Regions from separate parts of the Lysinibacillus sp. GW823-FHT02G10 genome, predicted to be linked through region 1. Evidence: riboswitches for the same ligand, from Rfam matches in the RefSeq annotation. Region 1 holds a riboswitch; each other region holds the start of a gene.
The links. A riboswitch is a leader RNA that binds a small molecule or an ion and turns the genes downstream of it on or off. The one in region 1 is predicted to bind cobalamin.
Positions count from the first base shown of each region.

Region 2: it holds a riboswitch for cobalamin, as region 1 does, so the genes downstream of both, AC1RFD_RS06430 (glutaredoxin family protein) here and cobT (nicotinate-nucleotide--dimethylbenzimidazole phosphoribosyltransferase) in region 1, are expected to answer to the same signal.
Region 3: it holds a riboswitch for cobalamin, as region 1 does, so the genes downstream of both, nikA (nickel ABC transporter substrate-binding protein) here and cobT (nicotinate-nucleotide--dimethylbenzimidazole phosphoribosyltransferase) in region 1, are expected to answer to the same signal.

Region 1 covers NZ_JBXAJI010000001.1:172,168-185,098, forward strand. Annotated here, with positions in the region: gene AC1RFD_RS00825 (glycerol-3-phosphate dehydrogenase/oxidase) at 5-1,651, shown strand; gene AC1RFD_RS00830 (alpha/beta fold hydrolase) at 1,655-2,572, shown strand; gene miaA (tRNA (adenosine(37)-N6)-dimethylallyltransferase MiaA) at 2,559-3,461, shown strand; gene hfq (RNA chaperone Hfq) at 3,559-3,789, shown strand; gene AC1RFD_RS00845 (rhodanese-like domain-containing protein) at 3,885-4,187, shown strand; gene AC1RFD_RS00850 (hypothetical protein) at 4,230-4,625, opposite strand; cobalamin riboswitch at 5,033-5,209, shown strand; gene cobT (nicotinate-nucleotide--dimethylbenzimidazole phosphoribosyltransferase) at 5,301-6,356, shown strand; gene AC1RFD_RS00860 (trimeric intracellular cation channel family protein) at 6,408-7,013, opposite strand; gene AC1RFD_RS00865 (methionine gamma-lyase family protein) at 7,355-8,608, shown strand; gene AC1RFD_RS00870 (MerR family transcriptional regulator) at 8,763-9,140, shown strand; gene glnA (type I glutamate--ammonia ligase) at 9,196-10,530, shown strand; gene AC1RFD_RS00880 (CotD family spore coat protein) at 10,629-10,934, opposite strand; gene AC1RFD_RS00885 (ABC transporter substrate-binding protein) at 11,491-12,501, shown strand; gene AC1RFD_RS00890 (FecCD family ABC transporter permease) at 12,625-12,931, shown strand, end outside.
Region 2 covers NZ_JBXAJI010000001.1:1,231,660-1,237,373, forward strand. Annotated here, with positions in the region: gene AC1RFD_RS06405 (ABC transporter ATP-binding protein) at 1-318, shown strand, start outside; gene AC1RFD_RS06410 (ABC transporter ATP-binding protein) at 328-1,134, shown strand; gene AC1RFD_RS06415 (DUF2089 domain-containing protein) at 1,325-1,690, shown strand; gene AC1RFD_RS06420 (SHOCT-like domain-containing protein) at 1,703-2,089, shown strand; gene AC1RFD_RS06425 (hypothetical protein) at 2,099-2,380, shown strand; cobalamin riboswitch at 2,751-2,928, shown strand; gene AC1RFD_RS06430 (glutaredoxin family protein) at 3,047-3,271, shown strand; gene nrdI (class Ib ribonucleoside-diphosphate reductase assembly flavoprotein NrdI) at 3,268-3,627, shown strand; gene nrdE (class 1b ribonucleoside-diphosphate reductase subunit alpha) at 3,624-5,714, shown strand, end outside; gene nrdF (class 1b ribonucleoside-diphosphate reductase subunit beta) at 5,705-5,714, shown strand, end outside.
Region 3 covers NZ_JBXAJI010000001.1:1,224,934-1,230,647, reverse strand. Annotated here, with positions in the region: gene AC1RFD_RS06400 (ABC transporter permease subunit) at 1-264, opposite strand, end outside; gene nikB (nickel ABC transporter permease) at 267-1,220, opposite strand; gene nikA (nickel ABC transporter substrate-binding protein) at 1,292-2,908, opposite strand; cobalamin riboswitch at 3,058-3,250, opposite strand; gene AC1RFD_RS06385 (hypothetical protein) at 3,398-3,757, opposite strand; gene metE (5-methyltetrahydropteroyltriglutamate--homocysteine S-methyltransferase) at 3,709-5,694, opposite strand.

The sequences.
Region 1 (12,931 bases):
AGGTATGTTTTCATTTGAGCAGCGACCAAAAATTTTATATTATCTAGAGCACTATAGCTTTGACGTATTAGTCATTGGTGGTGGTATTACAGGTGCAGGAATTGCATTAGATGCCGCATCAAGAGGCCTTTCTGTCGCATTAATTGATATGCAGGATTTTTCAGCTGGTACGTCGAGCCGTTCAACCAAATTGATTCACGGTGGTCTACGTTATTTAAAGCAATTTGATGTAGGAGTTGTAGCCGAGGTAGGGCGAGAGCGTGAAATTGTTTATGATAATGCTGTACATGTCACAACGCCTGAAAAAATGCTATTACCTTTATATAAAAAGGGTTCACTCGGTCCCTTCACAACATCTATGGCATTAAAGGTCTATGACCGCTTGGCAGGCGTCAAAAAACATGAACGTAGAACGATGTTAAATGCTCAGGAAACCCTGACATTAGAGCCTTTACTCAATCAAGATGGCTTAGTCGGCGGTGGCTATTATGTAGAATACCGTACAGATGATGCCCGTCTAACAATTGAAGTATTAAAAAAGGCTGTAGAATATGGAGCGCTTTGCCTCAATTATGCTGAAATGACGGAATTTATTTATGAAAAGAAAAAGCTTGTTGGCATTAAAGTGAGGGATCATGTGACGGGGAAAATGCTCAATGTCCATGCCGCCCAAATTGTGAATGCAACGGGTCCTTGGGTTGATGACGTACGACAAAAAGATAAAGTAGCAGATAACAAGCAATTACGTCTAACAAAGGGCGTTCATATTGTCCTTAAACAAAAGGATTTCCCGCTAAAGCAAGCTGTTTATTTTGATATTGCTGATGGTCGTATGGCCTTTGCCATTCCACGAGATGGCAAAACCTATGTAGGGACTACGGATACTGTCTATGAAGGTAATCCTCTACATCCAGTGGCAACACAGCAAGATGTGGATTATCTAATTGAGGCTGCTAAAAAGGTCTTTCCAACTGCTACTATCACAAGAGACACAATTGAATCCTCTTGGGCTGGCGTCCGACCTCTGATTTATGAAAAAGGTAAGGATCCATCAGAAATTTCAAGGAAAGATGAAATTTGGACAGCGTCAAGTGGTTTAATGACGATTGCGGGTGGTAAGCTTACGGGCTATCGCCAAATGGCTGAAACGATTGTGGATAAAATCGTAAAGGCTCGTCGCTATAAGCATGCAAGTGCCTGTTTAACACGTGAGCTAGCACTTTCTGGTGCAAAGGGAATTAACGCTATTAATTTCCCTGACTATATTGCCTATAAAGCACGTGAAGGCGTACAATATGGCTTAAATTATGATGAAGCCAAGCATCTCGTACAAAAGTATGGCACGAATGTAGATGCCTTATTTGATCGGGTGAAATTTTTACATGAACATGGTAGTACAATGCCTCTTGCCTTACATGCGATGCTACTGTATGGCATTGAAGCCGAAATGGTCTATACACCAAGCGACTTCTTTATCCGTCGGACTGGTTTATTATACTTCGATATTGAAGCAGTAAAGCTTTATAAACAGCAAGTGATTCAGGTGATGCAACAACGCTTAAATTATACAGAGGAGCAAAAAAATAGATATATTGCTGAATTAGAGCAAGCCATTAACGATGCAACAAATTTTGTGAAAGAAGGGGAGTAAGGGATGGAGCGTTATATTCAAATGTCGGATGAACAATTTGTCTTCACGCGAACATTGGAGCCTTCAACGCCATGTATTGGACATATTCACATTTTGCATGGCATGGCAGAGCACAGCGGTCGCTATTTAACATTTGCGAAAACACTCAACGCAGCAGGCTATGTTGTGACGATGCACGATCACCGTGGGCATGGTGAAACGGCAGCATATAATGGGACATTGGGCTTTTTTGCTGAAGAAAACGGCTTTGAGCGTGTTGTAAAAGATGCTCATGAAGTGATTACACAACTTCACGTACCATACGCTAATGTACCATTAATTCTCTTTGGCCATAGTATGGGTTCTTTCATTACTAGACGCTATATTCAATTATACGGAGAGCAAGTAGATAATGTTATTCTCTGTGGCACTGGAAATGTGACAGCCTTGCATGCTGTAGGAAATCTAGTAGCCAAGGCTTTAGCAAAGGGACTAGGAAAAGAAACTGAAAGTAAGCTGTTAAATCAATTGAGCTTTGGTAGCTTTAATAAGCAATTTCCTAATCCGAAGACTGCCTATGATTGGTTATGTTCAGTACAACAAGAGGTGGAAAAGTATATCGATGATCCCTATTGTGGCTTTATTCCAACGAATCAATTTTTCGTGGATTTGACAACTGGCTTTGCCACACTAAATCGTAAAAGAGAATTAGCAAAAGTAAGAAAAGACCTCCCTATTCTCTTGATTAGTGGCAGTAAAGATCCGGTTGGTGAACAGGGGCTAGGCGTTTACAAAGTTGCTGAACAGTTAGCAGCGGTGGATGTAGAGGATGTAACGGTTTATTTATTCGAGGATAAACGACATGAAATTTTAAATGAAGACAATCAAGAAGCGGTCTTTCAAGTTTTATTACGGTGGTTAGAAAAATATGATAGAAACTAAATTGCAGCAGGTAGAGGTCGTAGCAATAGTGGGACCGACTGCCTCAGGTAAAACGGCATTAAGCATTGAACTGGCAAAAAAATATAACGGTGAAGTCATTAATGGTGATTCCATGCAAGTTTATAAAGGGCTCGATATAGGGACAGCTAAAATTACCGAAGAAGAGATGGAGGGCGTTCCTCATCATTTACTTAGCTTTTTAGAGCCTACAGAATCTTTTTCGGTAGCAGATTATCAAAAATTAGTACGTGCGAAGATCGCGGAAATACAAGCTCGTCAAAAATTACCTATAATAGTAGGAGGCTCTGGCTTATATGTACAAGCTGTCCTCTATGATTTCCAATTTACTGATGAAAAAGTAGATGAAGAAGCACGAAAAGCCTACTATGAGGAATTAGCAAAGCTTGGCCCTGAGGCAATGCATGACAAACTAAAACAACTAGACCCTCAAACAGCGGAGACAATCCATCCAAACAATACACGTCGTGTTATTCGTGCATTAGAAATGCTGGAATTAAGCGGTGTATCAAAAGCAGCTGAAGCGCAAAATCGAGGGGAAGTACCCCTTTACGACCATGTTATTTTAGGGCTAGGTCAAAACATGTCCCGTGACGTGTTATATGACCGTATTAATCGTCGTGTTGATTTAATGGTGGAAAATGGTCTTCTGCAAGAGGTGAAGGGATTATGGCAGCAAAATATCCGTGGAGTGCAGTCTATACAAGCCATCGGGTATAAAGAATTATATGATTATTTAGATGGCAAATGTACCCTAGAGGAAGCCCTTGATAGCTTAAAACAAAATTCCCGTCGCTATGCAAAAAGACAGCTTACTTATTTCCGTAATAAAATGGATGTCCATTTTATTACGCCGGATGATCGATTATAAGAATAAAGAAAAATTTCTAAAAATTACTAATTGATAAATTGGTAGAACGTGCTACTATAGGAATGAAGAGGTAGAAAGTTAGTAGGGAGGCTATTTGATGAAATCAATCAATTTGCAAGATACGTTCTTGAACCAACTACGTAAAAACAGTGTTTTTGTAACTGTATTTCTGTTAAACGGATTTCAGTTAAAAGGGACTGTGAAATCATATGATAATTTTACAGTATTACTACTTGATGCTGAAAATAAGCAGCACCTAATCTACAAGCATGCCATTTCTACATTCGTACCAGCAAAACAAATAGAGTTTTTAGAGACAGAAGTATAATAAGTTTGTTAAACAGTTAGTGTTCTCACACTGGCTGTTTTTTTTGCTACAAGCTATAATGATAGTGGAATTTGATATTTTGGAGGACAAAGTTTATGAAAACAATGGAAACAACACAATTATTAGATCTGTTAGATGCAAATGAGGACCTATATATTATCGATGTACGTGAAGAGGATGAAGTAGCCCATGGCATGATCCCAGGTGCTCAACATATTGCACTCGGAACTATCCCTGAACGTTTAGAGGAATTAGATGTAGAAAAGCCATATATTATTGTATGCAAGGCTGGAGCTCGTTCTGCCAATGCGTGTGCTTACTTAGAGGCCCAAGGATTTGATGTAACAAACCTTGAAGGCGGCATGCTGGCTTATGATGGAGAATTAGAATTTAAATAAATCATGAAAAAAGAAAGAGTATAACTCTTTCTTTTTTCATGATTATTTTTTCAAGGCATCCATGATAAAATTAAAATTCTCTTCAAAGTTTTTGTAGATATTAACATTTTTTTGTCCCTGCACTTTTGAAGCATAACTAGCAAAGTTTAGACCAGCTCCATAAATTTGTAGTGCTCCATTCGCCAAATCCCCTTTTTGGAGAAGCTCAATGCCATCTTTCAAGAAATTTTGACTCTCCTCGAAATGACACTCCGTAATGTATTTATCACCACTATGAAATAACTTTAAATTTTCTAGTATTTTATTTGCTGTCTCTTCACTGATCGAAGCGTCGATATTGATTAACAACTGATTGATCGGTTTTACGAGTTTGGCATAGAGGCTATCGTGCGTTTCACAGGTTTCAGCAATAGCGTTTCTTAATTGTTTTGCATTCATCGTATCTACTCCTAACTTTTCATCGTTTTACTATTGATACTCACCCTAATTTTAATCATAGAAATAATTTATGTTTACATTGAACAGATTATTAAGGTTTCAACTTTTATGTTCAACATTACTCAGTGAATTGGCAGAACATATGCTATTGAAGATAGAGATGATTGAAAAGTCTGAGTTTACTTGTTATGGCAATTGATTCAGTAATGGATTTTTGTACAAGCCGAGTGTTAGACATAGAGAATTCTAAAAAGCACTAATTATGGAAGACTAGGAATCAAGTGAAGGATTCATTTATTGGGACAAGCACTTGATAAGCTTTTATTGTGAATAGCAGTATGTACTAAGTTAACACTCAAAAAATTTTTTCCTCTTGACACTAAAAAAGTTGTAAAGTAGATTTAACATAATTACATAAAGCAATAGGTGCCCACTAGGGAGAATAGGGAATAAAGTGAAAAGCTTTAGCGGACCCGCCACTGTATGAGGGAGTTTCGTAGTGTATGCCACTAGCAAATTGCTGGGAAGGTACTATGAGATGTTGAACTTGAGCCAGGAGACCTGCCTACATGCTATAGAAGATATAGATGATGGAAAAGTCTGTAGTTTATTTGTCATGACAATAAACTACAGACTTTTTATTTTGTCTTAATGAGAACGAGAGGAGAAATAATCATGCAATTATTACAAGACACGATTCAAAACATTCAGGGGGCTGATATGAAAAGTATGGAGCAAGCTAGAAAGCGGATTGATGCGCTTTGTAAGCCCCCAGGTAGCTTGGGTAAACTAGAATCACTTGCCGTACAGCTCTCTGGTATAACAGGACAATTATATCCGATGGTCGACAAAAAAGTGATGATTGTCTGTGCTGCAGATCATGGTGTTTGCGAGGAAGGTGTAACCACGAATCCACAAGATGTTACGGTCTTTCAAACATTAAATTTTCCTAAGGGGGGTACAGGCGTTTGTGCGATTGCGGGGATTACCAATGCAAAGGTGGTCACAGTAGATGTGGGTGTAAAAGAAGATATTCCACTTGATGCAGGTGTCATTATTCATAAAATTAAATATGGTACAGATAACATGGCACAAGGTCCAGCTATGGCCAAACAAGAAGCCATTCAATCGATAGAAGTAGGAATCCGTGTGGCCACTGAGGAAATCATAAAAGGTGCTGATGTACTTGGGACTGGAGAAATGGGCATCGGCAATACAACACCAAGTGCTGCGATATTAGCTGTTTTGACGGGATGCAACCCTATCGAAGTAACGGGGTTTGGTGCAGGAGTAGGCCAAGGAGGCATTGCCTATAAAGCGGCAGTTATTGAAAAAGCAATTACCTTAAATCAGCCTAATCCAAATGATGTTATTGATGTTCTGGCTAAGGTTGGAGGGTTAGAGATAGGGGCGATGACAGGTATTATTCTTGGCGCTACTGCCCATCGTAAACCCGTTGTCATTGATGGATTTATTTCAACTATAGCAGCCCTCATTGCTTATAAGCTCGAACCAAAAGTAATCGATTATATCATTCCTTCCCATGCTTCAGAGGAACCAGGGGCAAAAATTGCCGCTGCCTTACTAGGCATTGAACCAATGTTGCACATGAATATGCGTTTAGGCGAAGGTTCTGGAGCAGCCTTAGCCTTTCCTATTTTAGATGCAGCTTGCTCGATGATGAAAAACATGGCGACTTTAGAAGAATCAATGCAGTTGTTAAAAAGATAAAAACAATAAAACAGCCAATGACTTAATTTTTGGTCATTGGCTGAATGGTGTTTATGCACGATTTAACTTTCGTAATGGCAAGCGCCACTTCATCATATAGGAAAGAATACGTAAAGCTGTAATCACTGCGAATAAAATATAAAGGAAAATGTCTCCTGTAAAAACCTCGAATCCGATTAGCAATCCTGCAAGAGCTGCCCAAACACCATAAACTTCATCACGGAGAACTAATGGTTTTCTTCTAGCTAATAAATCTCGTACAATACCCCCACCTGAACCTGTCAAAACAGCAGCTACAATGACTGCGCTTACTGGCATATCAAGCTTAACAGCATAGAGTGCGCCTTGAATAGCGAATGCTGATAAGCCAATCGCATCTGTGAAGTTACCCCAACGATGCCAATGTTGAATCAGATGATGCGGAAAAATAAAGAATATCGTAATCGCAGCAAGCGCTATTTGAAACATCATATCCTGTCCCCAAAGTGTTGTGACAGGTAGTCCAATGAGTAAATTTCGGATAGCTCCTCCACCAAAAGCAGTCACAATACCAAGTATATATACACCGAATAAATCGTATTCTTCTTCCATGGCAATAATTGCCCCAGAAATAGCAAAGGCAATTGTTCCTATAATACTAAAAACCTCCCAAGCCATCCCTTTCACCCCTTCTATCAATAAATAAACTTTATTAAAAGTTAAAAGACTTTTTACGTAACAGAATCTATGAATTTAATAGCCAAAATCGGTCATTAAATACGCATCTTGAAATGAGTCCGCACATTAGCTTAGCGTAAAATCCTCTTAGAAACAATAGGCAAGTTTTACAGGTGCACATACAAATTGATAAAATGTGATTAAAATAAAGAAAAACATTCGTCAAAAGCGTTCATATACCAGTAGTTGGTTAGGGAATTCTAGAGTGATTGAAGTCAATTTAGATAGTCAATAAATCTTACTGATTGAAATGCGAGACATTGTGAAATGGAGAAGAAAGAATGACGTTTACATCAAATTTATCAACAGAAACGCTATCGTTAGCGGCAAAAGTAGAGGAGCAAGTTCGGCCTTATCATGCCAAGGTAGAAGAAATGGCGTTCTACAATCAGCAGAAGGTGCTAGCAGCTTTCAGAAAGCATCAAGTAAGTGATTATCATTTACACCCATCAAACGGCTATGGCTATGATGATGAGGGGCGGGATAATCTAGAGCGTGTTTATGCGGAAGTATTTGGTGCAGAGGCAGCCATAGTCCGACCGCAAATTATTTCAGGCACACATGCAATCACGCTTAGTCTATTCGGTGTTTTGCGTCCTGGTGATGAGCTGCTTTATATTTCGGGTCAGCCATATGATACATTGCAATCCATTGTCGATGGTGGTGATAAAGATACAGGTTCACTGAAAGATTATAAAATCAGTTATCGACATGTGGATTTACTAGATAATCAGGTCATTGATTGGGCAGGTGTTGAAGAGGCCATTACAGCACAAACCAAAATGATTGCGATTCAGCGTTCAAAAGGCTACGCAACACGTCCATCCTTTACAATTGAAGAAATTGCAGAAATGTGTGTAAAGGTACGTAAATTAGCTCCGAAAGCTATTATTTTTGTAGATAACTGCTATGGCGAGTTTGTAGAGGCGCAGGAACCTACAGAGGTCGGGGCTGACTTAATGGCAGGATCGCTCATTAAAAATCCAGGTGGAGGCTTGGCTAAAATTGGTGGCTATATTGCTGGACGCGCAGATTTAGTGGAGAAATGTGCCTATCGTATGACATCTCCAGGTATTGGAGCAGAAGCGGGGGCCACATTAAATACACTAGGTGATTTTTATCAAGGGTTTTTCCTAGCACCACATGTTGTATCGCAAGCACTAAAAGGGGCGATATTTACAGCTGCAATGCTTGAGGAAATCGGCATGAGCACTTCTCCGAGCTATCACGCGAAGCGTACAGATTTAATTCAATCAGTATCGTTCCAAACGGCTCAGCAAATGATTGATTTTTGTCGTGAAATACAAGCGAACTCACCGATAAATGCCCATTATGCTCCTGAACCAGCCTATATGCCAGGCTATGAAGATGATGTCATTATGGCAGCTGGAACATTTATTCAAGGGTCTAGCATTGAGCTAACAGCGGATGGCCCAATACGACCTCCATATACAGCATTTATCCAGGGGGGACTAACATATGAACACGTTAAATTTGCTATTTGCAGTGCGGTTCAAGCCATTCAAAAAGCATAACAAGACAATAGATAAAGCCTAAATATGAATAGTTTTTTACAATTTTTAATCGAATTGAAAAAAATAGTGCCAACCATGTTAGATAACCTTACATGGTTGGTTGACAGTAAAAAAATTTCGTTATATGATAAGCGGGTATTGGAGGAGGACTTAAATGAGTCGTGAAATTAGACGAACTATGCCGTTATTATCGATGAGTATCGTGATGCAATTAACAGAGCTTTCGGCAAGACAAATTCGTTATTATGAAGAACACCATTTAATTGAGCCGCACCGAACAGAAGGCAATCGACGTATGTTTTCACTAAATGACGTCGACACATTGCTTGAGGTTAAAGATTACTTAGAACAGGGTATGAATATGGCGAAGATTAAAAAAATATTTGCTAAAAAGAAAAATCCTGTTGCAACAACTGATGAGCAAGATTTAAGTGATTCAGAATTACGCCAAATTATGCGCGAAGAAATGCGTCAAGCACAGCGCATGCAAAAATCGTCCATCCGAAGAGGGGATTTATCTCGATTCTATTAATAAATAGGGTAGGGTAAACATAAAAGCTAGACAAATTATAGGAGTGTGGAAAACTGTGGGTAAATACACAAAAGAGGACATTAAACGTCTCATCGAAGAAAAAAACGTAAGCTTTATTCGTTTACAATTTACAGATATTCTTGGCACTATCAAAAATGTTGAGATTCCTGTAAGTCAATTAGACAAAGCACTTGAAAATAAAATGATGTTTGATGGCTCATCTATTGAAGGTTTCGTTCGAATCGAAGAATCTGATATGTATTTATATCCTGATCTTGATACTTTCGTAGTATTCCCTTGGACTTCTGAAAAAGGGAAAGTAGCACGTTTTATCTGTGATGTATACACTGCGAAAGGCGAACCGTTTGCTGGTGACCCACGTAACAACCTAAAACGAATTCTTAAAAAAATGGAAGAAATGGGCTTCTCAAGCTTCAATTTAGGGCCTGAGCCAGAATTCTTCTTATTCAAATTAGATGCAAAAGGCGAACCAACATTAGAAGTAAATGACCATGGTGGTTATTTCGATTTAGCGCCAACAGACCTTGGTGAAAATTGCCGTCGTGATATCGTGTTAGAGCTAGAAGAAATGGGCTTTGAAATTGAAGCATCACACCATGAGGTAGCTCCAGGACAACACGAAATCGACTTTAAATATGCGGATGCTGTTACTGCGTGTGATAACATCCAAACATTCAAATTAGTTGTTAAAACAATCGCTCGTAAACATGGCTTACACGCTACATTTATGCCAAAACCACTATTTGGTGAAGCGGGCTCTGGTATGCACTTTAACGTGTCACTATTTAAAGGCAAAGAAAATGCGTTCTATGATGAATCTACAGAATTAGGTCTTTCTGAAACAGCTATGCAATTCATGGCGGGTGTTCTTGCACACGTACAAGGTTTCACAGCTGTAACAAACCCAACAGTTAACTCTTATAAACGTCTAGTACCAGGTTATGAAGCACCATGTTATGTAGCATGGTCTGCACAAAACCGTTCACCATTAATTCGTATTCCATCTGCACGTGGCCTTTCAACTCGTGTTGAAGTACGCTCTGTAGACCCTTCTGCAAACCCATATTTAGCGATGGCTGTTATTTTAGAAGCAGGTCTTGAAGGTATTCGTCAAAGCCTAACACCACCTGCTGCTATTAACCGCAACATCTATGTGATGTCGGAAGAAGAGCGTCAAGCAAATGGTATTGAAAACCTACCTGCAGCACTTGATGATGCACTAACATTACTTGCTAAAGATCAAGTAGCACAGGAAGCATTAGGTGAGCATATTTATGCAAACTTTAAAGAAGCAAAAGAAATCGAGTTCGATATGTACCGTACAACTGTTCATCAATGGGAACGCGATCAATATTTAAAAATGTATTAATCATAAAGATACCGAGTGCCTGATAAAGGGTACTCGGTTTTTTTCTGAACATATTAGGAACGATGGGGTCATCTGACAACCCCATCGTTATTTTAGTATTAGCGCATATGTTTATGATGGTGTGGCATATGGCAAGGGTTAGGTGGCATACCGCACATTGTATGTGTTTCACAGCATTCATTCACGACAGATTCTGTGCATGGGAAATAATACTGATGATCAATCATATGTTTGTTCACTGTTGTAACATGTGCAGGTTGTACGTGTGGAACAACTGTATGGATATAATTTGTGCGTACATATTGCTCTGGTGGTAAAAATTGTGGTGGATCATATTGCATTGGCATCATTTGTGGCGGACAGCAGTGTGGACCTTTAGCCGGGTGGCGTCTTCGTTGAAACATGTTATTACCTCCTGTTTTGATAAGTTGTAGTTCATTATTAAGATATGAGATATACGTCGATAGGGTCTATTTATTTGCCTATTAATGCATAGGTAAATCTAACAAGTAACTAAAATAGTAGAAAATCTATAATCAATTTGCCTACATCTTTGAGTGAAATGAAAGCATGACATATTGTTGAAAATGATGATGTCAACGGCAAGAAAAGCAATTTCGCAGGGCGAGGTGTTTTCCGTTCCATCATCGTCCTTTCCAAAGGGCGATGATCCTCCCCTGATCATGCTGCAAAACTTCTTTCATGTCTAACAGTAGTGAACAAAATAGCACATATTTTTAAAGTGAAGATAATGAGTCTAACAACCATCCAAATGCTTGGTTTTCAACACGATGAATAGGTTTTTCAAATAACGTTCTTCCTAGCGTCATAATGTAAAATAAATTTTTATTAAAAAAGTATGTTTTTTGAAAAAATAGATATTGTCAATAAAACAATCGTACAGTATACTCTTTAATTGATAATGATTATCGTTGTCGATTATTTCTTAGGAGGAAATGTATGCCAAAATTATCACTGCAAAAAAAGAACTTTTTTGTACTTTTCACACTACTATTAACCTTCGCGTTATTATTAGTTGGGTGTGGGGAGAAAACATCGAACTCCAGTAGTTCACAAGAGAACGACAAAGCAGAAGAAAGCAACACTGAATCAGAATCTTCTAGTCGTGAGATTACACATGCAATGGGTACTACAACGATTGAAGGCACACCTACAAAAATCGTTACACTATATCAAGGCGCAACAGATGTTGCAGTTGCTATGGGCATTAAACCAGTTGGGGTAGTAGAATCTTGGGCAGAAGCGCCTGTTTATAATTATATGAAGAATGAGCTTGATGGCGTTGCAATTGTAGGACAAGAAACACAACCAAACCTTGAAGAAATTGCAAAGCTTAAACCAGATTTAATTATTGCTTCTAAAGTACGTCATGAAGAAATTTATGATCAGTTATCGCAGATTGCACCAACAGTTGCTCATGAAACGGTTTTCGATTTCAAAGGAACAGCTGAAATGATGGGTCAAGCAATGAATCAAGAAGATAAGGTGAATGAATTACTTGGCGATTGGGATACACGAGTAGCTGATTTCCAAACAAAAATCAAAGAGAAGCTTGGCGATAAATGGCCATTCCATGTTTCTGTTGTCAACTTCAGAGCAGACCATGCTCGTATTTATGTGACAGGTTATGCGGGTTCTATTTTATCTGAGCTTGGATTCCAAGGTCCTAAAAATTTAACAGATGATTCTTTAGAAATTGTGAAGCTAACTGACAAGGAAAGCATCACACAAATGAATGCTGATGTTATTTATATGTTTATGGAAAATGATGAGACAGTGAAAAAAACTTATGAAGATTGGACAAACCATCCACTTTGGAAAGAGCTTGACGCAGTGAAAGCGAATCAAGTTTATCAGGTAGATGAAATTAATTGGAATCTAGCAGGTGGTATTACTAGTGCTAATTTAATGCTAGATGATATTTATGACAAGTTTGAATTAGAAAAATAGTGAATGGAGGATGGGCTGTTAAAAGTGTTAGAGAATACTTGAATAACAGCCCTCTCATTGTAGTGTTTGAGCATAATTGAAACCTACATAAGCTAAATTGTGGATCAAGAAAGTTGGCATAACATGAGAATTATTCTTTCCAGTACACCGATGAAACAAATAGGTTTATTCATCAGCTGTTTGATTCTTTTGCTGGCATTTATATTCAGCATAGCTATTGGTCAAACGTCCATACCTTTTTCGTCAATCTATGATGCTATTTTTCATTTTGATGCTGCTAATAAGGAGCATGTCATTATTCGAACATCTAGATTTACAAGAGCTGTGATCGCTACAGTAGTTGGCGCAAGCCTTGCCATTGCGGGCGCATTAATGCGAGCATTAACAAGAAATCCTTTAGCAGCTCCTGATATTTTAGGTATTAATGCAG
Region 2 (5,714 bases), 1.1 Mb from region 1:
AGTGGAGGCATGCTACAGCGAGTGATGATTGCTCTGTCAATGGCGATACAGGCCTCCCTCTACATCGCAGACGAGCCTACGACTGCTCTGGATACCATCAATCAGAAACAAGTATTAACACTATTTAATCAAATTCGCTCAGAAACAGATGCTACCATACTCCTTGTCACGCATGATTTAGGTGTCATTGCTGAGCTTGCGGACGATGTGGCTGTGATGTATCAAGGAGAAATCGTTGAGCAAGCAAATGTTTTTGATTTTTTTGATGCGCCTCAGCATCCCTATACCAAGAAACTTTTACAAGCGAGAATGCTATGAGGTGATAAAATGACGCTACTAGAAGTAAAAAATATTGAGAAATACTATGCGCAAAGACCATTTCTATTCAAACGAGGACAGGAAGCCCCTGTATTAGAGAATGTGACATTTTCACTTCAGGAAGGAGAATGTCTTGGCATCGTCGGTCAAAGTGGTTCTGGAAAAAGCACATTAGGGCGCATTATTTTAGGGATTGAACGACCAACAAACGGAGAGCTGATCTTTCAAGGTGTCAATTTATACGAAGCACCCAGCAAAGAGAAAAAAATGATACGAAGAAATTTACAGGCTGTTTTTCAAAATAGTTATCATTCATTTAATCCAAAACAGACGATTTTCGAAATACTCGAAGAACCGTTTTTGAATTTCGAGCATTTTAGCAAAGCAGAGCGACAACAGAAAGTAAGGGAATTACTAGACTGTGTAGAGTTAGAGTGGGCAATGGCTCAAAACTATCCCTCACAGCTAAGTGGGGGACAGCAGCAACGAGTCAACATTGCTAGAGCTCTTGCATTAAAGCCGAAACTGATTGTTTTAGATGAGGCCATTAGTAGTCTTGATATGATTTTGCAAAAGACGATTATAGAGCTACTGCAAAGACTTCAAAAAGAGCTACAGCTTGCTTATCTATTCATTTCACATGATTTACAGGCCACACGTTTTATGTCAGATCGCATCCTTGTGATGCAGCATGGTCAGCTAGTGGAGGAGATAGGCAAGGGTGGGAAATATCAGCACCCCGCTTCACAAGCGTTATACAATGCAATTTTGCCATCACACCCGCGGGAAAGAAAAAAGAAGGATAGACCCAATTAAACAGAAACGCCATTTTGAGAAATTAAAAATGGCGTTTTCTTAATTTTTAAAGCAATATAGAAACAAAAATAAATAAAATTAATCAAGATATTAATTTTATTTATTTTTTAATTAAAATTATTAATTTTATTATTTACATCTTTAATTTCTTTATTATATAATCAGCTTAACTTAAAGGAAGGAGTTCACTATGGCTTATCAAGTAATCACAAATTGTCCTGTCTGCAGTAAAACATTAAAAATTACGAAGTTACAGTGTTCTCATTGTCACACGACCATTGAAAATGAGTTTGAATTGTCGAAGCTAGCATCCTTATCACAGGATCAGCTTCATTTTGTGGAAGTATTTTTAACCTGCCGAGGAAATATTAAAGAGGTTGAAAAGGAACTGGGGGTTTCGTATCCAACAGTTCGAGGCAAGCTAAATGATATTATTTCATCCCTTGGCTATGCTCAAAAGAAGAAAAATGAAGTAGATGAGAAAAAAATTGTAAGCATGCTTGAAAATGGCGAAATCACAACAGATGAAGCCATAAAGCTCTTAAAAGATGAATAGGGAGGAACGACCATGAAAGAGGAAATTACAAAAGTTTTAACGATGATTCAAGAGGGCAAAATTGATGCGGATAAAGGATCAGAGCTGATTCAAGTGCTACAACAGAAAGAAGAATCAGAGAATAAATTTGTGGAAAAAACAAAGTATTTAGATAAAACGTTAAAGGTCCGTGTTGTATCCACCGAAAATGATAATGTCACGGTAAATTTACCAATTAAACTTGTCAAAGCCGTATTGATGGCAGGACACAGCATCGCTGCAAGTATTCCGCAATCGGAAAAATACGTAAAAGATATCGACATCAATCTTCTTCTTGAAGCAATTGAAAATGAACTAGATGGACAAATTGTAGATATAAAATCAGCAAACGGGGATTCCGTTGCAGTCTTCATTGAGTAGAGGCGACGAATGATGCATGTAAAAGTGAAAGCAAAAGACGTTCGCTTTACCGTCCCTGTTCCCTATACTGTGCTAACCATTGTCCTCTCCATTTTAACTTCTAAATGGATACAGCAACAAGCCAATAAGTGGACAAAGGCATACTTCGATAAAAAGAAAATAGACTTTACCTTTCCCCTCATCGACAAAGAAATGCTAAAGCCGATTATCAAGGAACTACAAAATTATAAAGGACTTGTGCTAGTCGATGTCAAAGCTCAGGACGGGACTGAGGTTAAGGTTAGACTATAATCCCAATGATAGAATGGTAAGAGCATGTTATGATAAAAGCATGCTCTTTATTAATGTAATGAGCATCATTTGAAATGGGTAAGAGATGATCATTATTTCAGGACTTACGATAGAGACAACTATTTTTCAATGGTACATAAAATAGAAGATTTCTTTAAACTCAAATTAGAATTCTAGATCCATTTTAATAGAAAATCACGTACATCGTTAAAAATAGATTTTTGATTTGGGTATAAGTGATTAGTGGTAATCTATTTGGAACTACATAATTAAAAATACTGAATAATCCAAAAATAAAGAAGTTTAGAATCTTGATTTACTTTTCATTTGAAGGATGGTACACTTAAAACTATTGAACAACAACTATATATTGTGTTCGTTTTACAAAGGTACTACTACATGTAGTTTAAAAGGGAAGTTCGGTACAATTCCGACGCTGTCCCCGCAACTGTGAAGCTGACGATGATTGCAACCACTGTGCATTTGCATGGGAAGGGAATCAGAGAATGAAGCAAAGCCAGGAGACCTGCCTTTATAAAACAAATTTATCATTTCTTCGGGGATTAAGAGATGGGAACGTCAGTATTTTTGGTATGTTAACGTTTCCATTTAGCCTATCTCTCTAGAGGAGATAGGCTTTTTTATTTTATGAAAAGAGGGATTTCTATGAAACTTTATACGAAAACAATTTGTCCAAAATGCCTTTGGGTAAAATCTGAACTACAACGTGCAGGACTTGAAGCTGAAATTGTTAACATCGATCACGATGAACAAGCAAAGCAAACGATTATTGACGCAGGTTTTTTAAGTGTGCCTGTTTTAGAGATGAATGAAACTTTTATAGGAGATGTTCAGGAAATTGTTTCTCAAATTGAGTTGATTGCCCTATGATTGTTTACGCGAGTCGTACAGGTAATGTCCGAAATGTTGTATCCAAATTAAAGGCAGAATGTATCGAGCTCTCGGAAGAATTGCGATTGAACAAGCCATATCTCTTAATTACCTACACAGATGGTTTAGGTGACATTCCAGCAAAGGTACAACGTTTCTTAGAAAAAAACAGGGATTTTTGTAAAGGAGTAGTTGCCAGTGGTAATAGTAACTTCGGTCATCATGTATTTGGCGCTGCTGGTGAGAAAATCGCTGCTACCTATCATGTACCCTTAGTAAGGAAATTAGATTTACGAGGTAATCAAACGGATTACGAAGCAATACAAACGTTTTATGAAACGAGGGTAATGAGATGAAAACCTATTTAAAGCTTAATAATGACGTACTGAATCGTTATAGTACAACTGGATTACTTGAGTTAGAAAAGGACCGCGAAGCTACGCGCCGCTACTTTTTAGAGTATGTTAACGTACGTTTGCGTTATTTTATAGATATTGAGGAAAAAATACGCTATTTAGTTGATGAGGGCTACTATGAGAAAGCATTTATCGACATGTACGAAATGGAATTTATTAAGAAGCTGTACAAGAAAGCCTATGATTATAATTTCCGCTTTCCATCCTTTATGAGCGCAAGCAAATTTTACGATAGCTATGCTATGAAAAGTCGTGATGGGGAAGAAATCTTAGAAAAGTATGAGGATCGTATTGTCATTATTGCTTTGTATTTAGCTCAAGGCAACACGGCTCTAGCAGAACGCTCTGTCGAAGCAATGATGGAAGCCTATCAGCCTGCAACACCAACTGCTTTAAATAGTGGTAAGAAAGCACGTGGTGAATTAGTCAGCTGCTTTAAATTATCAATGGATGACTCCATGAATAGTATTGCTGAAAATATTGGCTATTGTTTAGAGCTATCACGCCTTGGTGGTGGAGTTGGGGTCAACTTAACAGATTTACGTCCATTAGGTGATCCAATTAAAGAGATATTAAATCGTGCAAGTGGTGTCATCCCAGTAGCGAAACTGTTAGAAAATTCTTTCAGTTATTCTAATCAGTTAGGGCAACGAAATGGCTCAGGTGTTGTCTATCTAAATATTTTCCATGCAGACATAGAAAATTTCATTTCATCAAAAAAACCAAATGCTGATGATAAAATTCGCCTCGCTACCCTTTCAACAGGGATTATTATACCTAGTATTTTCTTCGAACTGATGAAACGTGATAAGGATATTGTTTTGTTTAGCCCATACGATATTTTTAAAGAATATGGCAAACGTATGTCTGAAATTTCTATTTCAGACATGTACTACGAGCTACTTGATAACCCTAAAATTCGTAAAATTAAACGTTTAAATGCACGAAAGCTTTACACAGAGGTGAAAAAAGCACAATTTGAATCAGGTTATCCGTTTGAAATCTTTGATGATAATGTCAATAAGGTACATCCTTTAAAAAATATTGGACGTGTCAAAATGTCCAATTTATGTACAGAAATCTTACAAGTACAAGAGACAAGTATCATTACGGACCAGGATCAACCAAATGACTATGGATTAGATGTATCGTGTAACTTAGGTTCCATCGATATCCATGCAGCAAGTAAAGTCAATGATTTCGGCGCATTAGTCGATACAGCCATGCACCTATTAACGAATGTATCGCAAATGACACACATTAAGAATGTTCCGTCTGTTGCAAAAGCCAATCAATTAATGCATTCTGTAGGGCTTGGCTGTATGAACCTCCATGGGCATCTCGTGACAGAAGGCATCCTGTACGGCTCAAAAGATTCCATTGATTTCATGGATCACTTTATGGAAGCGATGAACTATTATTCTCTGAAATCTTCGATGGAAATGGCGAAAGAAAAAGCTGCAACCTTCTACCGATTTGAGGACAGTGATTATGCATCAGGTAGCTATTTTGACCAATATATCAATAAAACTGAAGAAGAACTATCGCCTGCTGTGTTGAAGGCGCTTGGCAATATTCCAATCATCACAAACAAGATGTGGGAAACGTTAAAGCAGGATGTAATGCAGTACGGTCTATTCCATTCCTATCGTTTGGCTATTGCCCCAACTGGTAGTATTTCATATATTCGTAGCTGTACGGCTTCAATCGCACCATGTACAGAGCGCGTAGAGGTTCGTGATTACGCCGATAGTAGAACCATTTATCCAATGCCTCATTTAACAAATGACAATAGTCATTTATATGTGGAGGCGTATGATGTAAATCCGTATGATTTAATTGATTTATATGCAGCTTCTCAAAAGCACGTTGACCAAGGTATTTCCATGACGCTTTATGTAACGGACAATTGGACAACCGAACAATTGGCTAAAGTATACATTTATGCGTGGATAAAGGGCATTAAGTCTGTTTACTATGTTCGTCAACGATTACAAAGCTTAGAGGAGTGTGTAGCATGTCAAATA
Region 3 (5,714 bases), 1.0 Mb from region 1:
AATAGCGACTAGCTGAATGATGAGCGCTGCACCTAAAGAATAACGAATACCTAAAAGAAGGCGTGACAAGATACACCTTCCTAAATGATCTGTACCTAATGGATAGTCCCAAGACGGGACTGAAAATTTCTTAGCAATATCGACAGCAAAAGGGTCGTGTGGCATTAAAATTGGCGCCAACAGTCCTAATAAGCCAGTAATGACAAGGAGGAATAGACTGATTAATCCTGTTAAGTTGACACTTTTTGTTCGTACAAATTTCATTTTTAATCTCTCCTACCCTTCATCATTAGATGAGGGTCCAATAAACGATGCAATATATCTGTACATAAATTGGCAAGCACATAGATAACCGCAATAATTAACACATAGCATTGTACAACTGGATAATCCCTGTTCATAATGGATTCTATTAAGTACCTGCCGAGTCCGGGCCAGCTAAAAACCTGCTCCACAATCACGGCTCCACCTAAAAGATTGCCAAGGGTCATGCCTAGCAAGGAAGTCAAGGGAATAGCAGCATTTCGCAAAACATGACGGATAAGAATCACGGAGCTTTTTAATCCTCTTAGCCGTGCATATTGAACATATTGCTGCTGTAATTCTTCTAGGATGGTTGAACGGATAAGCTGAACGAATAATCCAATTGTTGGTAACGCCAGTGCGAAGGCGGGTAAAACTAAATGAGCAGGTGTGCCCTTCCCGTTTGTCGGAAAGAGTCCTAATTTTAAGCTAAATAAATAGAGTAATAGGAAACCTAACCAAAAGGCTGGAATCGACACACTCAATATGCTAAAGAATCGTATGATTTTATCGATGATGGTGTGCTTATACAATGCGCTTATTACTCCGAATGGAATACTTAGCCCTAAAATGAGGATAAACGCAGCAATAGCTAATTCAATGGTTGCGGGTAATTTCACGAATAGTTCATGTGCCACAGGTAATTTACTAACAAAAGATGTTCCAAAATCTAGCTGGATTATGCCCTTTCCCCATAGCAAATATTGAAGAAAAAACGACTTGTCCGTTCCCAGTTCCTCACGTAATGCCTGAATGGCTTCCTCTGTTGGCGCAACCCTTGCCAAACGTAGTATGACTTCAGCAGGCTCTACAGGAACAAAACGAATAAATACAAAGGTTAGGATGGAAACGCCTAATAAGACAAAGGGCAATGTTAAAATTCTTTTTAAACAAAAGATCCATGTTGATTCATACATGCTGTCACTTCCTACTCAATCCTATGATAAAGAGAGAGCTGTCTCTGCTAGACACACTCTCTCCTCCACTTTTATTTTTCTTTAGCCATTTGTGCATAAGGTATATCATATTCAGATGCACGTGGTGCAAAATCCTTTAGAGATGGTTGATAAATCACATTATTTGTTTCGTAAGAAATAGGGTAAAAGAGTGCCTGGTCATGAAACATCGTTAAAATATTCGTGTAAAGCTGCACGCGTTCCTGTTCATCTGTTCCTACTAATAATTGGTGAATTTTCGTATCGATTTCTTTGGCGTTTGCTAGGCCTAATTTCGCCTCGTACACACCACTAGCATTTGGTGTAGCTGATTCATTTGCAAAGCTATGTGGATCTGTAGGTGGTCCATTGGTACGCCAGAAATTAATATCCACCTGGTCATCCATCAATTTTTGAAGACCGACCATTACATCTGCCCCTTCTAAATTCAACTGAACGCCAATTTTTGCGAGTTCACCTTGCATTAATTCTGCCATTGGTTTTTGAATTGCATCGGATGCAATGTAAATCAAATCTAAAGACAACAGCTGTCCGTTTTTTGAACGAATTTTTTCACCCTTAGGTAATAACCACCCTGCCTCATCTAGCAATTGTTGGGCTTTTTCTGGATTGTATACAATAGGTGCTAGATCTATATTGGCATAAGGAATCGCATCCCAGAACAATGTGTTCGCTACTTTTTCCGTACCATGTGTAATACTGTCGACCATTTGTTCCTTATTAATAGCATATTGAATGGCTTGACGTACCTTTAGCTCAGATAATGGACCAGATTGTGTATTGAATAGCAGTGCTTTCGTAGATAAAGGCTCAGAGGTAGCAGTTTTGTATTTGCCACTGTCTTTTAAATACGTATAGTTATCTAAACTAATAATGCCACGCCCATAAATTAAATCTAATTCTTCGTTTTCAAATGCTAATGAAATAGATTCTGAGTCAGGAATAATTTTTACTTTTATTTGTTCAACTAGTGGTTTTTCTCCCCAATAGTTTTCATTGCGACTAAATAATGCATATTCGTCCTTTTTGTATTCAGTTAATACCCAAGGGCCTGTTCCAATCGGTGCTTTGATAGAATCTTGCGTCATATCATCCTTTGGGAATCCGTTATCCCCTAAAAAACGGAAAGGTCTGACGAAGGCAAGTTCGTTTAAGACTGGATAATAAGGCTCATCCAATTGCAGACGAATTGTAAAATCATCTACTTTTACAACCTCTTTCATGTGGTTAACCATGCCCATCCAAGAATGCATGTCTCGATTCGCTAAAACGGCGTCAAAGTTACGAATGACATTATCTGCATTAAATGCAGTGCCGTCTGAATATTTCACGTCTTTTCTTAGATGGAAAGTATACGAAGTTTTATCCTCAGAGATGTCCCAGCTTTCGGCGAGCTTAGGCGTAACAGTACCATCATCATTGTATTCCACCAAGGATTCATAAACCATTGCTTGGGCAGTCATTTGATTCGGTAAATATGTATGAGGATTCAATGGACCGACATCTAATGGCCAGCCAATCGTTATTATTTTTTCATCTGTTTGGTTTGCTGAGGTCTTTTCCTTTTCTTCATCCGTGCCTGTACAGCCAGCAAGTAAACTGAACGTCAGGACAAGCAGGAAAGGAAGTAAATACTTTGTCAATCTCATTTTCTGTCTCCTATCTCTATTCGTAGTACAAATACATCTACTTGTTGAAGAAGAGAAGGCATAAAAAAACCTTATTCTAAAAAAGAATAAGGACAGAAAAACCCACGATGAGCAAGTCTCCATCCATCTCCCTATCTTTCGTAGATCATCAATGAATCTTCTTACAAGCAGGCATTCTGGCTCATGAATCATCATTTTGTTTCACCTTCCCAAGTACTCACTCAGTGGTATTTGAAACAAAACTCCTCATTTACAGCTGCGGGACAGCATGGGATTTTCACCCATTTTCCTTTTAATTGAATGAAAGACGATTTCACTCAAACTTGTAATGATTGCTATGAAATTAGTAATAAACATAACATGCTCGCCTGTTCACGTCAATTTTACTTTCTGAAGATAATATATATATCGACGTAAGATAAAAAGACTAGGGATTTACCCTAGTCTTCGTTATTGGAGAGTAGATGTAGTAGATTAAAAATCATTTCGTTAGCTTGATGTAGATTGTTGTACAGCTTGACGCAACGTTTTAGTAGCAGCAACCATATTCGCTAAAGCTGCAACGGTTTCATCTTCTTTTCTCGTTTTTAAGCCACAATCTGGATTCACCCAGAATTGATAACGGTCCAGCACCTGTAGACTATCTTTCATAATAGCGAGCATTTCATCCTCGCTTGGTACACGAGGGCTATGAATATCATAGACGCCTAAGCCAATTCCTTTTTTATAGGTCTGTACTTGTAGTGAGGTAATAAGTTCCCCATGACTTCGTGATGTTTCTATGGAAATCACATCTGCATCTAGTGCGCTAATTGGTTCGATGAAATCATTAAACTCACAGTAACACATATGTGTATGGATTTGTGTTTCATCTTTACACTAGATGTCGCAAGCTTAAAGGAATTGACAGCCCACTCTAAGTAAGCCCCCCATTCCTCCTTTCTAAGCGGTAAACCTTCTCTTAACGCTGGCTCGTCCACTTGAATAATTGATATACCTGCGTTTTCTAGTGCTTCCACCTCTTTACGGAGTGCTAATGCAATTTGATAAGCGACATCTTTACGGGACAAATCATCTCGCACAAAGGACCAATTTAATATTGTTACTGGCCCTGTCAGCATGCCTTTTACAAATCGCTTCGTTAGGCTTTGGGCATAGGCGGATTCTTTTACGGTAATTGGTGAAGCCCATGCAACATCTCCATAAATGATCGGAGGCTTCACACAGCGTGATCCATATGAAACAACCCACGCTTTCTCTGTAAAGGCAAAGCCAGTCAGCTTTTCACCGAAATATTCGACCATATCTGTACGCTCAAATTCACCATGAACAAGTACATCGATATCTAATTCCTCTTGTATGGAGATCCAGCGCTTTGTTTCGTCTTCTAAAAATGTTTCATAGGCTTCATTCGATAATTGTTTCTTTCGCCACGCATTACGATTTCTTTTCACTTCATCTGATTGCGGGAAGCTACCGATTGTAGTTGTTGGAAACAGCGGTAATCCTAAGGCTTGTTGTTGGATCGTTTGTCGCTTCGTAAAATTACTGTGTCGTTCAAAATCTTGCTTTGTCACAGTTTGAACGGCTTGATGAATTAACTTATTTTGGCGGATTGGATGATTTTTTAGAGCCTCAATCGCCTTCATACTTTCTGAAAAATTATGTTGTAAGGAACCATCTTTATCTCGTCTATATTTAGTCAGCCCCGTGATTTCTACGATTTTCTCATCTGCGAAGGCCAGAGACTGCTTTAAAACAGGGTCAAGTTCATTTTCAAGAGAGGTTGTGATTGGAACGTGCTGTAGGTTACTTGATGGTTGAATCCATAGTTCAGCAGCATGACTTAGCTGTTCAATGGCTTGAATTGTCGCATTGACCTCCGCCAGGTTTGAACGCCAAATATCACGGCCATTCACTACCCCTATTCCTAATACTTTATCCTGCGGGAAACCAAATTGACGAAGTGACGCCATATTTCCTTTATAGCCATGAACAAAGTCCAAACCGAATCCTTGAACAGGCAATGTACTTAATGCTTCATAGGCACTTAAAGCTTCGAAATAAGTCTGTAGCATTATTTTAGCCTCAGGAACGGCAGTGGCTAACTGGTCATACATTTCTTTCACCAGCTTTATCTCTGCTGGATCAAGTGTTAAGACGAGGGATGGCTCTTCTAGCTGAATCCAAGTGGCACCTGCATCCACTAATTCTTTTAATACCTGCGTATAGAGTGGTAATAAAGCTAATAAGTACTCAACCTGTGTTAATTTGTTGTAGCCTTTCGTTAACTTATAAAATGTATAGGGACCAATTAGTGTCGGCTTCGCAATGATACCGAAAGTTTCCTTCGCCTCTAAAAAGTCGGCTAACACTTTATTTTCTGTTAGTTGTAAGGCTTGTCCCTCATACTCTGGAACAATGTAGTGATAATTTGTATTAAACCATTTTGTCATTTCACTAGCTACGGCTGTTTTGTCTCCTCTTGCTACACTGAAGTAGGTATGAAAATCGACTTTACCACCTTGCCAGTTAAAGCGCTTTGGAACTAAACCAAACATCAAAGCTGTATCTAACATTCTATCGTAAAACGTAAAGTCGCCAACTGTCACCATATCGATTCCAAGTTGCAGCTGCTTGTTTATTCTTGATAAACGGATTTTCTTTAATTTTTCCTCAAAGTCCTCCTCAGAAAGTTCATTGCGCCAAAATGCTTCTAGTGCTTTTTTCCATTCGCGTTCCTCCCCTATATAGGGATAACCGATCAATGTACTTGTATAGTTCATGTTTTTAAGCTCCTTTTTTA